Regions from separate parts of the Neobacillus sp. B4I6 genome, predicted to be linked through region 2. Evidence: predicted binding sites of a transcription regulator. Region 2 holds the regulator's gene; each other region holds the start of a gene.

Region 1 (3,211 bases), 2.4 Mb from region 2:
GAGACCTCCTGGGCTAAGTGAGTGGCAGGTCATTGAAACACCGGGTCATGCCCAAAGTCAAATTGCGCTTTTCCGGGAAAAGGATGGAATTTTGATTGGTGGAGATTTAATCTTAGCGCACATTTCGCCAAATCCATTGCTCGAGCCGCCTGCCCCAGGTGAAACAAAAAGAGCGAAGCCACTGCTGCAACATAATGACTCCATGAAGAAGCTGCTATTGTATCCGGTTCAATGTGTCTACACTGGTCACGGCGAGGAAGTCTACCAGTTAGCAGAGTTGATTGAAAAACGATTGATACGCCAACACGAGCGGGCAATGACGGTTCATAGCTGGTTAAAAGAAGAACAGCTCACCGTTTTTGAAATCTGTAAACGCCTGTTTCCATCTGTTTATCAGCGCGAACTGATGCTGACCCTTTCGGAAACCGTCGCACAACTTGACTATTTATCATCTATCGGGGAGATTATTAGTAAGAATACTAAGCCCGTGCTTTATCAAGCTAAGTAATATGCATTGGGTCAACTCAGATGAGGTGTAGAAATGGTTAGGGAACATTTAAAAGGTAAAAATATCGTGATTACGGGTGCCTCCGGAGGAATCGGAGCGGAAATCGCCAAGCTATGTGCGGCAAGCGGTGCCAATCTTGTTCTGCTTGCAAGAAGCATTGGTAAACTCGAGCAGCTGCAAACGGAACTACAGCAAAAGTATCAAGTAAAAGTGGATGTTTTCAAGCTGGATGTCTCGGATACAGCTCAGGTGCAGGAGGTTTTTCAACGGATTTTCGATAAAATCGGAGAGATTGATATCCTTGTCAATAATGCCGGCTTTGGAATTTTCCGTGAAGCTCATTTGGCGACATTGGACGAAATCAAGGGAATGTTTGATGTCAATGTCGTCGGGCTTATGGCCTGCACAAGCATGGTGCTGCCGAAAATGCGGGAACGGCGTTTTGGTCATATTATCAATATTGCTTCGCAGGCTGGTAAGATTGCCACGCCCAAATCAAGTGTCTATTCTGCTTCAAAGCATGCCGTACTTGGATACACAAACTCACTGCGGATGGAGCTTTCCGATTATAATGTACAAGTGACTTCAGTGAACCCTGGGCCAATTGCCACTAATTTTTTTAATATAGCCGATGAAAAAGGCACGTATGTTAAAAATGTGCAGAGATTTATGCTCAAGCCCGAGTACGTCGCTCAGAAGGTCGTTGACAGCATGCTGTCGAAAACAAGGGAGATTAATTTACCGCGCTGGATGAACATGGGGAGCGTTGTGTACGTGCTCTTCCCACGGCTGTTTGAGCGGATTGGCAGACGTGCTTTTAATCGGAAATAGTTTATAAGTAAATTAGGCCTCATTTTTAGAGGCTTTTTGTTTTGCTGTCATCCTGTTTCGACTTTGAAAATTGTCCAGCTCCAGCACCCTAGCGGCTAGTGTCCTTCGCTCTCCGCCCTACGATAAGTCAAGCACGAATGCGCCTTCGGCTCTTCGTGTTTCCTTTATCTCAGTTGGAGCGCTCCAGGCCATACGCCTCTGAACAGGGCGCTTACGCTTTTCTTTTCACTCTGCTAAATACTCATATACCGTATCATTCACAATCTCGTATAAATCTGCAGTTGGTTCCTCTGCTTTCGTTTGAAGGATCTGTTTGCTTAGCTTCTCCAAATCGTTGTCTCCAATAGGCATTGTCCCCGTTTCATAATACTGTTTAAAACAATTTTTGATCATCTTTGCCACCAATTTTTTATCCATAAACATGCACCTCACTATCCATTATACTATGTTTTCCTCGACTTCCATAAAAGAACGGTGTTCAAAAATTTCCATTGAATACGAACGCATATTCGCTTATGATAATGAATATAATAAAAAGGAACGAATGTTCGATATTCTGATTGTGAGGGAATGCCATGGTGGACTACAGCGCACTGCCGCAAAATAAAATTTTATGTGTGGACATGAAGAGCTTTTATGCCAGCTGTTCAGCTGTTATGTGGGGCCTTGACCCTATGGAGTGTTATTTAGCGGTGGTTGGTCAAAAAGAGCGGCAGGGAAGTATTGTCCTTGCTGCTTCGCCGCGTATGAAAAAAGAATTTGGCATCAAAACGGGTTCCCGGATGTTTGAGATTCCACAAGACCCCAGGATTCAAATTGTTGAGCCAAAAATGGCAACGTATTTGCGGATTGCTACCGAAATTTCTCGTGTCTTTAACCGCTATGTTCCAAAAGAAGCGATTCATGTCTATAGCGTCGATGAAAGTTTTATTAAAGTGGATGGTGCCATTCATTTGTGGGGGGATGCCCACACGATTGCCAAAAAAATAAAGGATGATATTGAGCGGGAGTTTCAATTGCCGTGTGCCGTTGGAATTGGCCCTAACATGTTACTGGCAAAGCTATGTCTTGATCTTGATGCCAAGAAAAGCGGAGTGGCCGAGTGGACATATGAAGATGTTCAGACAAAGCTTTGGAATGTGTCACCGCTCAGGGAAATGTGGGGGATCGGCAGACGTGTCGAAAAAACATTAAATGGGATGGGGATTTTCACTGTCGGTCAGCTAGCCCGTTATGATTTAGAAAAGCTAGAAAAGAAATTTGGTATCATGGGAAACCAGCTTTATCATCATGCCTGGGGAGTTGACCTTTCTGATTTGGGTGCACCGCTTATCCAAGGACAAATCAGCTTTGGAAAAAGTCAAATTCTGTTAAGGGACTATAAAGAGGAAGCGGAAATTAAGACGGTCATTTTAGAAATGTGTGAGGAAGTAGCAAGGCGGGCAAGGACGCATCGAAAAGCAGGGAGAACGATAAGTCTCGGAGTCGGCTACAGCCAGGATGAATTTGGCGGCGGTTTTCATCGCTCTAGAAGCATCGGCCAGCCAACGAATGTGACGATGGAACTGTACCGTGTGTGTCTGGAATTATTTCATGAGCATTACACTGGAAAGACGGTACGGCAGATCTCGATTGCCATCAGCAATATTGTTGATGACCGTGAGCTGCAGCTTGATCTGTTCGACATGGGTGCCTATAAGAGGCGAGAGCTCGGCTATGTGGTGGATACGGTTCGCAGACGCTTTGGTTCAGGTTCCTTGTTGCGTGCGGTTTCCTATACAGCTGCTGGAACGGCTAAGCATCGGGCTACACTTGTTGGTGGACATAAAAGATAAATGTAGAAGCGCCCGTTTAGCGGCGTTAAAGCTAGAC
Region 2 (3,211 bases):
AACTCCGCCGGCACCAGTTGACAGAAACATCTATGTAATGAGCAAAGAAGAAAGAATCGAAGAAGGAATCATCGATCTTCCAGCAACATTAGCTCAAGCATTAGATCAACTGAAAGCTGATGAAGTGATTGTGTCTGGTCTTGGCGAGCACATTATGGAACACTTCCTTGAAGCTAAAGAAATCGAATGGGATATGTTCCGCACAGTCGTTCACCAATGGGAACGCGATCAATATATGAGCATGTATTAATATTATCTAAAGCCCTGGCGCCTGGCGTCAGGGTTTTTCTATGTCGCGCTTCTTTTCTTAGATTCTCTCAGTGAAAAATGCCATCCATTGGCTACCCGGTTTTTCCATTAAACAATTACGGTAGCCAATAAGCCTGATTGTCGACCCAAATTGCTCCTTCTCAACGACTTCGAACGTCAATAACTTCAATGGCTCTTTTTCCAATTAGGCATCCTAGATCATTCTAAATAAAATTAATAGGAATAGAATAGAAAAAGAGGTGCTTGATGTTCTTTAAAAATTCACAATTTTTACGGTTTACTTAATCCTAAATAATATATGCTTAAGTTGTAAACATTTGGGAGGTGCTCTAAATTGTATAAACTGCAAATTTGTAATGCTCTAACCCAAGAAATACTACGAGAAAAGACGTATAAGAAGCCTGATCTTATTTTAAGTTTGATAGAATCAGGAACAAAAGGTCAGGAATGTTTCCTATTTGATGAACAGCGCAAGACCTTGAAAGGAACGTATGTTACACATTCCAGTTTTAATGAAGGGGACACGAAAGTATATAAAGTGCTTTTTAAGGTAAAACTATCTGAAATACAAGCAAGAATAGCGAAATAGGCATTAAAGGAGTGGCTTATGGCTGCTCCTTTTTATTTTGAGTATTAATGCAGCTCTTCTGGCATAGAGACAACAGTACGAGACAGACCTCACTATTATTCTTCTGGAACGTCACGTAGGAATTCTTCTGGAAAGGTCACGTAGTTCGCCTCTAGGTGCCCCACCTCGTAGGAATTCTTCCGGAAAGGTCACGTAGTCCGCCTCTACGTGCCCACCTCGTAGGAATTCTTCCGGAAAGGTCACGTAGGCTGTCTCTACGTGCCCCACCTCGTAGGAATTCTTGCGGAAAGGTCACGTAGTTCGGCTCTACGTGCTCCAACTCGTAGAAGTTCTTCCGAAAAGGTCACGTAGTCCGCCTCTACGTGCCCCACCTCGTAGGAATTCTTGCGGAAAGGTCACGTAGTTCGCCTCTACGTGCCCCACCTCGTAGGAATTCTTCTACAACGGTCACGTAGCCCCACTCTATCCCGGATTCTGTAATTGCTTCAGCTTGAGGTTGATTAGCCACAACAAAAAAAGAGCCGGCACGTGTATGCCAACTCTCTTAAACTTAATGAATATGTCGGTAAACCCCAATGACTTTACCTAAAATCGAAACATTCCTTAAGATAATAGGGTCCATTGTAGAATTTTCCGGCTGCAGGCGTATGTAATCTTTTTCCTTGAAAAATCTTTTACAGGTGGCTTCATCTTCCTCGGTCATTGCTACAACAATATCCCCGTTATTAGCAGTTGGCTGCTGTTTCACAATTACATAATCCCCGTCTAGGATCCCAGCTTCTATCATACTCTCACCCATGATTTCTAACATGAAAACTTGTTCATCTGCAGGTGCAAGACTTTCTGGAAGCGGAAAATACTCTTCCACATTTTCAATCGCTGTAATCGGGAGTCCTGCCGTTACTTTCCCAACCACTGGAACATTGACAACTGTATTTCTTGGTATATGTGCAGCAACATCTGCTTCTAATATTTCAATTGCTCTTGGTTTTGTGGGATCCCGTCTAATAAGTCCTTTGCTTTCCAATCTTGCTAGATGTCCGTGAACAGTAGAACTGGATGCGAGTCCAACCGCTTCTCCAATTTCCCTTACTGAAGGGGGATATCCTTTACTCTTAACCTCACTTTTAATGAAGTCTAAGATATCTTGCTGCCTCTTTGATATTTTAGCCATGATAAAATCCACCTCGCCTGGTTAATGTTGTCTTTATTATAACATGTTCGTATTTTTTATACAAACATAAGTTCGAAAATACAGTTGACAACAAACAAACGTTCGATTTATAATAAAAATAATAAAACGAACATACATTCTTAAAGAGGTGTTATTTATGAAAAAATTATGGAACAAATACTCCTATGCTATTACTCTTATTATTTTAAGTTGTTCACTTTCAATCATATTATCATTCCAACATCATTCGAACGCGCAAGATGATTATTTAAAGGTTACAATCACTGAAGGAGATTCACTATGGGAAATCTCTGATCAATTTTCGGGTCAACATTCATTATCAAACAAGGAATTTGTTGCTTGGATAAAAAAGCATAATGAATTAGATGATGATCAAATTTTTCCAGGTGAAGAAATTATCATTCCGGTGAGTAAAGAAGTCTCATCTACAAATGAATTTGCTAGCGCCGTTGGTGAATAGAAAGGAACTTTTATGAAAGCAATTATATACTGCCGTGTCAGCACAAATAAGGAAACACAAGAATCTTCGTTAAAGCGCCAGGAAGAGGAATTAACGCAACTAGCTAACACCTATCACTTTGAGATTGATAGGGTAATTAAAGAAAAGGCTAGTGGTTATGATTTCAATCGTGAGGGGATATTTCAATTATTAGAACTAATTAGAGATAAGCAGGTACAAGCCCTCTTAATTCAGGATGAAACACGACTCGGTAGGGGGAATGCCAAAATTGCACTCTTGCATTGCATTTTAAAAGAAAATATTAAACTTTATAGTATCTCCCATAGTGGAGAATTACAGCTTTCAGAATCGGATTCCATGGTTTTGAACATCGTAAGTATGGTTGAAGAGTACCAACGTAAACTACATAATGCAAAAATCAAACGTGGAATGAAGCGAGCAGTTCAGAATGGTTATAAACCTGAAAAAAACTTAAAAAATCTTGGAGAAGCCTCCGGTCGTGAGAAAATTGAAGTTCCGATTGAAGAAATTGTCCGGTTAAGAAAAAATGGATTAATTTTTTCAGAAATAGCTGCTACACTTAGAGGTTTTGGCTATAACATTTCTAAAGCCACGGTTCATAGAAGATTCCAGGAATATATTGAATCACAAGAAGAGTAGACCTTTTGCCTTGTCATTAGGTTTTTTTTTTAGTAAA
Region 3 (3,211 bases), on a different contig from region 2:
CCCTCTAACATTTGTGTCCAACGGTAATTTATTACGGTGAATAAAAAATCACTGTACTCTTTAAGAGTTAATACATAGTTTTTATTAAAAAATACCTTACCCTCATTACGAAACAATTCATATATTTCGTATGTTTCACTGTTAAGGTTTTTAAAACGCCAACAGACATCTTGCTTTAGTGTTCTAACAATGTTTTTTAGCGCTAATTCATATTCACGTGCTAATCCACTCGTGGTAAAGTCTATCTTTTCAAATCTTATTGGTTGAACAGATTGCTTTTTATTAAAAAATAACGTTATTAAATCCTTAGTAGAAGAAATGATTTCAGGAGGTTTCTTTATGTTCGGACTTTGTATTAAATCAAAGTAAATTGTTTGATTCCAATAATACTTTAAACAAAGCTTTGCAATATCGTTAAAATCAAATATAACAATATCTTCTATAGGTTCGTTAGTATTAACGGTTAATTCAACTAATGCCTTGGACCATGCCATTTTATATGTATTATCAAAGCTACAATTCAATATAAGGTCGTTCCACTGTTTAATGTAAATGTCCATTGTTAAACCATTCCCCGTTATTCTAGTTAAATTTATTATATCAATTTCACATGGCACTTAATTGGATCAATAAAAATAAATTTAACAGCCTCTGATATGCTACTTACAGTGTAGCTCTTTAGTTCAGCCATTGTCATAAACTCCATAATTCCAGCAAAGACCTTGCGGATCGGTTGTCATCGAATGAAGCGGTGGTGCGATCAATTGGATTCAGAACTTCCATGGTACCCCGGAGGAAGTCATCCAACTCCTTCCCAAAGGCTATGTCGGCCATTTTCCAGGGTACATGGATTTCTTCCTTACACACGACGAATTAAGGAAAATGGTTACCCACAGGGATGCCCACAGTTATTGGCATAAGATGCTTTCAGCTTACCTCCTCCATCACTCAGAAGGTGGCCATTGCTCGCGAGACGCTTTACAAGCAAAAACTTGGAACACGTGCCCATGGTCTTAATTCGAATTAAGACGCAAAAAAAAATGAAAGCGGCAAAGGACTTTATCCGTCCTGCCGCTTTTCTTTAATAAGGCGGAAATTAGAACGGGAATACGCCGACTTGCCCTTAATAAAAAAATGCCAACCCATATTAGGTTGACTTAATGTATGGTGTCTGCTTAATTCAAAACCTTGACTGCGACAACACTATCGAATGCCACCCGTTTAAATTCGCCAGGCTTCACCTCAATCCGCAGCTCATGAGTAATCGGATCGACGTAATGAACACGACCAGTAATGTCGTGAGTAAATCCGTCATCCCATACGGTTAGCTTTACCTCATGATTGTATTCTGTTGAGTATGCAATACGCAGGTCGAACTCTTCCGTTTGATTTTCGTCTAATATTGGCTTAGCCGTCCGAGATTGATCCTTGAACATTTCGCTGGTCATTTCGAATGCTAGCGGTATGAAAGAAGCCGACTGCCATTTCATTTTACCACGGTCTCGTATTGTCATTAATGAATCATCTCCTTTGATTCTATTATAAACGAACAAACGTTCCGCATGTAAATAAAATATTTGACGACTTTTTCTACGGTCTTAACTATTGTATAGCCGCCCGTAAAAATGTGGGTTCCGCAAATCACACTAATTTTTCAAACATCGCTCTCTATGCCACTTCATATAATTTCGCTGCCGCTCAGTCATTTTAATTCGCATTGTTTCATTTATATTAAGAAGAATTTTCGTTGTCTCATCTAAACTGTCCTTAATCATAACATTTCCTGTTTCATCAAAACTAATATATCCCTTGTCAAATAACGCATCATGGTTTGGACATAATAACAATCCATTATTGACGTCCAGCCTCTCTTGATTATTTGATTCACTCCACGGCTTGATATGACTTGCAACTAGGAACCTCTCATCCGTTACACCGCAGATTCTACATTTCTTTTCAATTGCTAAAAGAGCCTTTTTAAAAGCAGATTGGCCAATTCTGGACTTAATAATCGTTTCTCTTTCTGTTTTATCTAGAGTAGTAACCGAATCTAAATCATTTTCGATTTGGTTTATGATTTCTTCTGGAATATTGTTTTCAATTCGGAACCTCTCCCTTGAAATGCCATTTGTTCTTTCAATTATTTCAAACAAAAAGTTTGCCAGTTCTGTAGACACTCGAAAAAGATAACCTGTATTCCCCCGTCCCGATTTATTAAACGGTGCATATTTTTTATCTTGGAGCCTTAAAATATCCTCCATGTAATCCTTATAAGTAATAGGTTCCTCTAAATCAATGTATTCGGCATTTACTATCCAACCATCTTTTTCCCAAAGATCTAATTGGTTTAATCCAGTCGGCCTTTCATGCTCTTTACAATTCTCTTTTGCAATTAAAACAGAAACTAATTTCCCATTGTAACTATTAAAAATAATATTGGTTTTTTGAATGATTTTCATATCAGTCCAATGATGAAAAGTTTGACCGTTCTCATTTTTTTGAGGTGCCCATAAATACCCACCTGTTCGTTCTTCTTTATAACTTTTATTTTGGAAAACAAGAAAATAGTTCATTTGAATTAACTCCAGTCCCTATTGATTCAAACTTAGCACAATAATCATGAAAAGATTTACTTCATTATTATACATGATGGAAATTTTCGAGAAAATTAATTAGAAGCTGATATTTGTTCATAAATTTGTCGAAAGGAATAATTAGAAACTAGTCGAAAATTCACTAATAAGGTAGGTGAATTTATGGCTACAAAACTAATTACTGTTCCAAGAGCGGAAGCAGAAATAAGAAGGCTGCAACAGTACATAACTTTGGTGGAGGAATATCAATCAGATACCTTGGAAAAATGGATTATCAAGGAGTATGCTTACACGAACAGCATTACAGAAGTTGTTAAGAGGGCAAATGCAAAAGGAATGAATCTTGACCTAGCTTATGCAAAATCAGTATTAAAAGGGAAAGCATGTGACGAACTCCATAAAATGTTGAAGTCTGGCTATTTCGCAAGAATGAAGCCTAAAAAAGAGAGACTATACTGACTTAATAATTTAATTCCTTTCTAGGCAAAGAGGTTACTCTTTGCTTTTTCTATGTTCTAAAAACACCACTTCATGTGGTCTGAAATTTGTTCTATTAAAGTACGCTATAGTTAATAAGAAAAAGCGCCAACCCACATAAGGCTGACGCTATGTCGCCT
Region 4 (3,211 bases), 150 kb from region 2:
TTACTGTAAATATAAAAAAGCCCATCTGATTCAAGAGGGGCTTTCGTAATTAATCATTGGCAATTGGCAATTATCTTTTTACTTTTAAACCATCTTTAAAATACATTGATTTGAAAATAATAGGTTTGGTAAAATTTGATTTCCCTTCTATAATCAAAAAATTGGGCTTTATTATCGCTTTTTTAATATTTAGTGGAGCGAGAATATAATTCCCATCATTATTATCAAGTACAGCGTAATCATGATTATGCTGATGTATAACCAAGTAATTTTCTTCGTTACTTGCTTGGCGAACCCCATATAAACTTGCAATATTTGATGATAAAAAAACAAGTAGAATTATTAACAAAATAAAGGCAGGTTTGTTCATATTATAAATATTTTTTGTCCTCTCAATTAAGGGAGTAGTATCTATTTTAGAAACTGAGAGTGCCATCTTATTTTTATAGCCTTTTACTTTCCAATGGTAAACATAAGGGATAAATAAAAAAAGCCAAATTGCAATGAGAATCCATGCAATAACTAAGTAAATTAAATTATGTACACTGCCTGGAATAATAAGAGCTGCAATAAAAAGCAGGAATGCAATTGGTACAAATTTATATCTAAAAGCGGAAACGATGGGATTTACGCTTTTATTGGGTGTTAATTGCTTATAAATATAAGTAGCCTGTTGGATAACTAGAAGTAATGTGGAAATAGCAGTTATAGAAATTAATATTTCCTTAATACCAATGTCAGTAATAAATATCTCATTTAGTTCGTAATATGATTTATACCCCTTTTCATAAGAGAAGGCGACCCAATAACCGAATCCTGTAATACATGCTAAGACGAGTGTTGCATCTGATATAATGGATTTTGGTGCATCTTCTTTTTTTGAATTAGCAGAACCCCTTAAATACCTTCTTCTCATAAAATACCTCCAGAAATAATAAACAACAATTGAGAGTAAAGACGGGCTACGGGAAACGGGGTATCTCGGGCGGTTTGAAAGCAACACAAAATCGCCTGACGGTGGGAATGTGAAGCTTCTAGCACATATCCAGAACGATCAGAGCTCCGTCAGCCGTTTCCAGTATTCGCTCCTTGAGACTCTTCCCTCTTCCATCACTCAGAAGGAAGAAATTACCTAATTAAGACTAACACGTAAATATAAATCTGTACATACCTGTAACAACGGTTGCACGCGAGACGCTTTACAAGCGAAAACCTGGAACAGTGCCCATATGGTCATAATTCGAATTAAGATGTAAGCAAATAAAGCGGCATAGGAATTAAACCCTCCTGCCGCTTTTCTTTAATAAGGCGAGAATTAGAACGTGAATACACCGACCTGTCCTTAATAAAAAAAATTGCCAACCCATATAAGGCTGACTCAATGTTTGATGTTCGTTTAATTCAAAACCTTGACTCCGACAACAATATCGTATGTCACCCGCTCAAATTGTTCAGGCTTCACCTCAATCCGCAGCTCATGTGTAATAGGATCGAAGTAATGAACACGGCCTGTAATGTCGTGAGTAAACCCCTCATCCCATACGGTAAGCTTTACCGCATGGTTGTATTCTGTGGCATATGCTATACGCAGGTCAAATTCTTCCGTCTGATGTTCGTCTAATATTGGCTTAGCAGTCCGAGCTTGATCCTTAAACATTTCGCTGGTCATTTCGAATGCTAGCGGTATGAAAGAAGCCGACTGCCATTTCATTTTACCACGGTCACGTATTGTCATTATGAATCATCTCCTTTGATACCATTATATACGAACTAATGTTCTATATGTAAATAAATTTAAAGACCACCTTTACAGCGGTCTTTAGATTCCATCTTCAATTAAAGCACCCTATAGTTTAAGTAGAATCTTTCACAAACTAAAACACTATTCGATGTTAGGGCATCTGAAAATAATTATATGATTATCCATCACGATATAATGTACTTTTCAAAGTAAAACAATAAACACCCAATGATTTTACATTAAGTATTTTTTGAAACCTTAAGGGAAACGTGGAAACTGCTTAAAGTCTGGGTTACGTTTTTCTTTGAATGCATCCCGTCCCTCTTTTGCTTCATCCGTTGTGTAGAAGAGAAGTGTAGCGTCACCAGCAAGTTGTTGTATACCTGCTAGTCCGTCTGTATCAGCATTAAAAGCTGCTTTTAAGAAGCGAAGAGCTGTCGGGCTTTTTTCTAACAGTTCCTCACACCATTTAATCGTTTCTTCTTCTAATTGTTCTAACGGTACTACTGTATTGACAAGTCCCATTTCAAGAGCTTCTTGTGCATTATATTGACGGCATAAGTACCAGATTTCACGTGCTTTTTTATGTCCAACGATCCGTGCTAAATAGTTTGCACCATACCCTCCATCAAAACTACCTACTTTCGGTCCTGTTTGACCGAAAATGGCATTATCAGCAGCAATTGTTAAGTCACATATAACTTGAAGTACGTGACCGCCGCCAATTGCATAACCAGCAACCATTGCAATAACCGGTTTTGGTATAAAGCGAATTAAACGCTGTAAATCTAATACATTTAAGCGAGGAATTTTATCCTCCCCTACATATCCTCCGTGTCCACGGACTTTTTGGTCACCGCCTGAACAAAATGCTTTTTCTCCCTCTCCTGTTAAAATGATAACACCAATATTTGCATCATCACGTGCATAGGAAAATGCATCAATTAATTCCATTACAGTTTTTGGTGTAAATGCATTATGTACCTGTGGACGATTAATTGAAATTTTTGCTATACCCTTATATGTCTGATAAATAATATCTTGGTATTGTCTTTCAGATACCCAATTCACTGACATAAGAAATCCCTCCCAGTAATTATGTAAATAATTTCACATATAAATCGCACTAAAAATTTCACATTATTTCAAATGAAAGTGCGAATCCTACAATATTTCTAATCTTAAAAGTAACTGCTAATAAGAAAACTGCAAACTTAAAGGAATGCCCCCTTTACCTTTATTTACTATATAAATTTTATAATCAAGTTAAAGCAACGGTTTTGTACTTTTTGGAGGTTTTTCTATAAAAACAATTTTCACCATAATTTTTTGTATTACTCTTGGGAAAAAGTAAGCTCCAAAGAAAGCACAAATAAATGCTTGCCCCCATATTTTTAGCCATAAAGGTAAAAAAAGACTACTATATCCAAAGTTTATAGATACCAAAATAAATGAAATACATAAACTTAT

What was found. The regulator LexA, encoded in region 2, represses DNA repair genes until DNA is damaged. The targets are predictions, from matches to a motif close to CGAACATATGTTCG.
Region 1: the regulator LexA is predicted to act here: its motif matches at 1,838-1,851, upstream of QF028_RS05195 (DNA polymerase thumb domain-containing protein).
Region 3: the regulator LexA is predicted to act here: its motif matches at 1,547-1,560, upstream of QF028_RS01845 (YolD-like family protein).
Region 4: the regulator LexA is predicted to act here: its motif matches at 1,767-1,780, upstream of QF028_RS16475 (YolD-like family protein).

What each region holds. Positions count from the first base shown of each region.
Region 1 is NZ_JBNPWB010000002.1:672,743-675,953, forward strand. Features, by position in the region: gene QF028_RS05180 (MBL fold metallo-hydrolase) at 1-508, shown strand, start outside; gene QF028_RS05185 (SDR family NAD(P)-dependent oxidoreductase) at 542-1,339, shown strand; gene QF028_RS05190 (YqzH family protein) at 1,565-1,756, opposite strand; gene QF028_RS05195 (DNA polymerase thumb domain-containing protein) at 1,915-3,174, shown strand.
Region 2 is NZ_JBNPWB010000002.1:3,064,932-3,068,142, reverse strand. Features, by position in the region: gene glnA (type I glutamate--ammonia ligase) at 1-250, shown strand, start outside; gene QF028_RS17235 (hypothetical protein) at 308-454, opposite strand; gene QF028_RS17230 (hypothetical protein) at 605-859, shown strand; gene lexA (transcriptional repressor LexA) at 1,410-2,033, opposite strand; gene yneA (cell division suppressor protein YneA) at 2,191-2,514, shown strand; gene QF028_RS17215 (YneB family resolvase-like protein) at 2,527-3,174, shown strand.
Region 3 is NZ_JBNPWB010000001.1:359,098-362,308, reverse strand. Features, by position in the region: gene QF028_RS01850 (HNH endonuclease domain-containing protein) at 1-560, opposite strand, end outside; gene QF028_RS01845 (YolD-like family protein) at 1,176-1,514, opposite strand; gene QF028_RS01840 (HNH endonuclease) at 1,647-2,573, opposite strand; gene QF028_RS01835 (hypothetical protein) at 2,757-3,053, shown strand.
Region 4 is NZ_JBNPWB010000002.1:2,919,232-2,922,442, forward strand. Features, by position in the region: gene QF028_RS16470 (hypothetical protein) at 71-916, opposite strand; gene QF028_RS16475 (YolD-like family protein) at 1,397-1,735, opposite strand; gene menB (1,4-dihydroxy-2-naphthoyl-CoA synthase) at 2,000-2,818, opposite strand; gene QF028_RS16485 (DUF2798 domain-containing protein) at 3,008-3,211, opposite strand, start outside.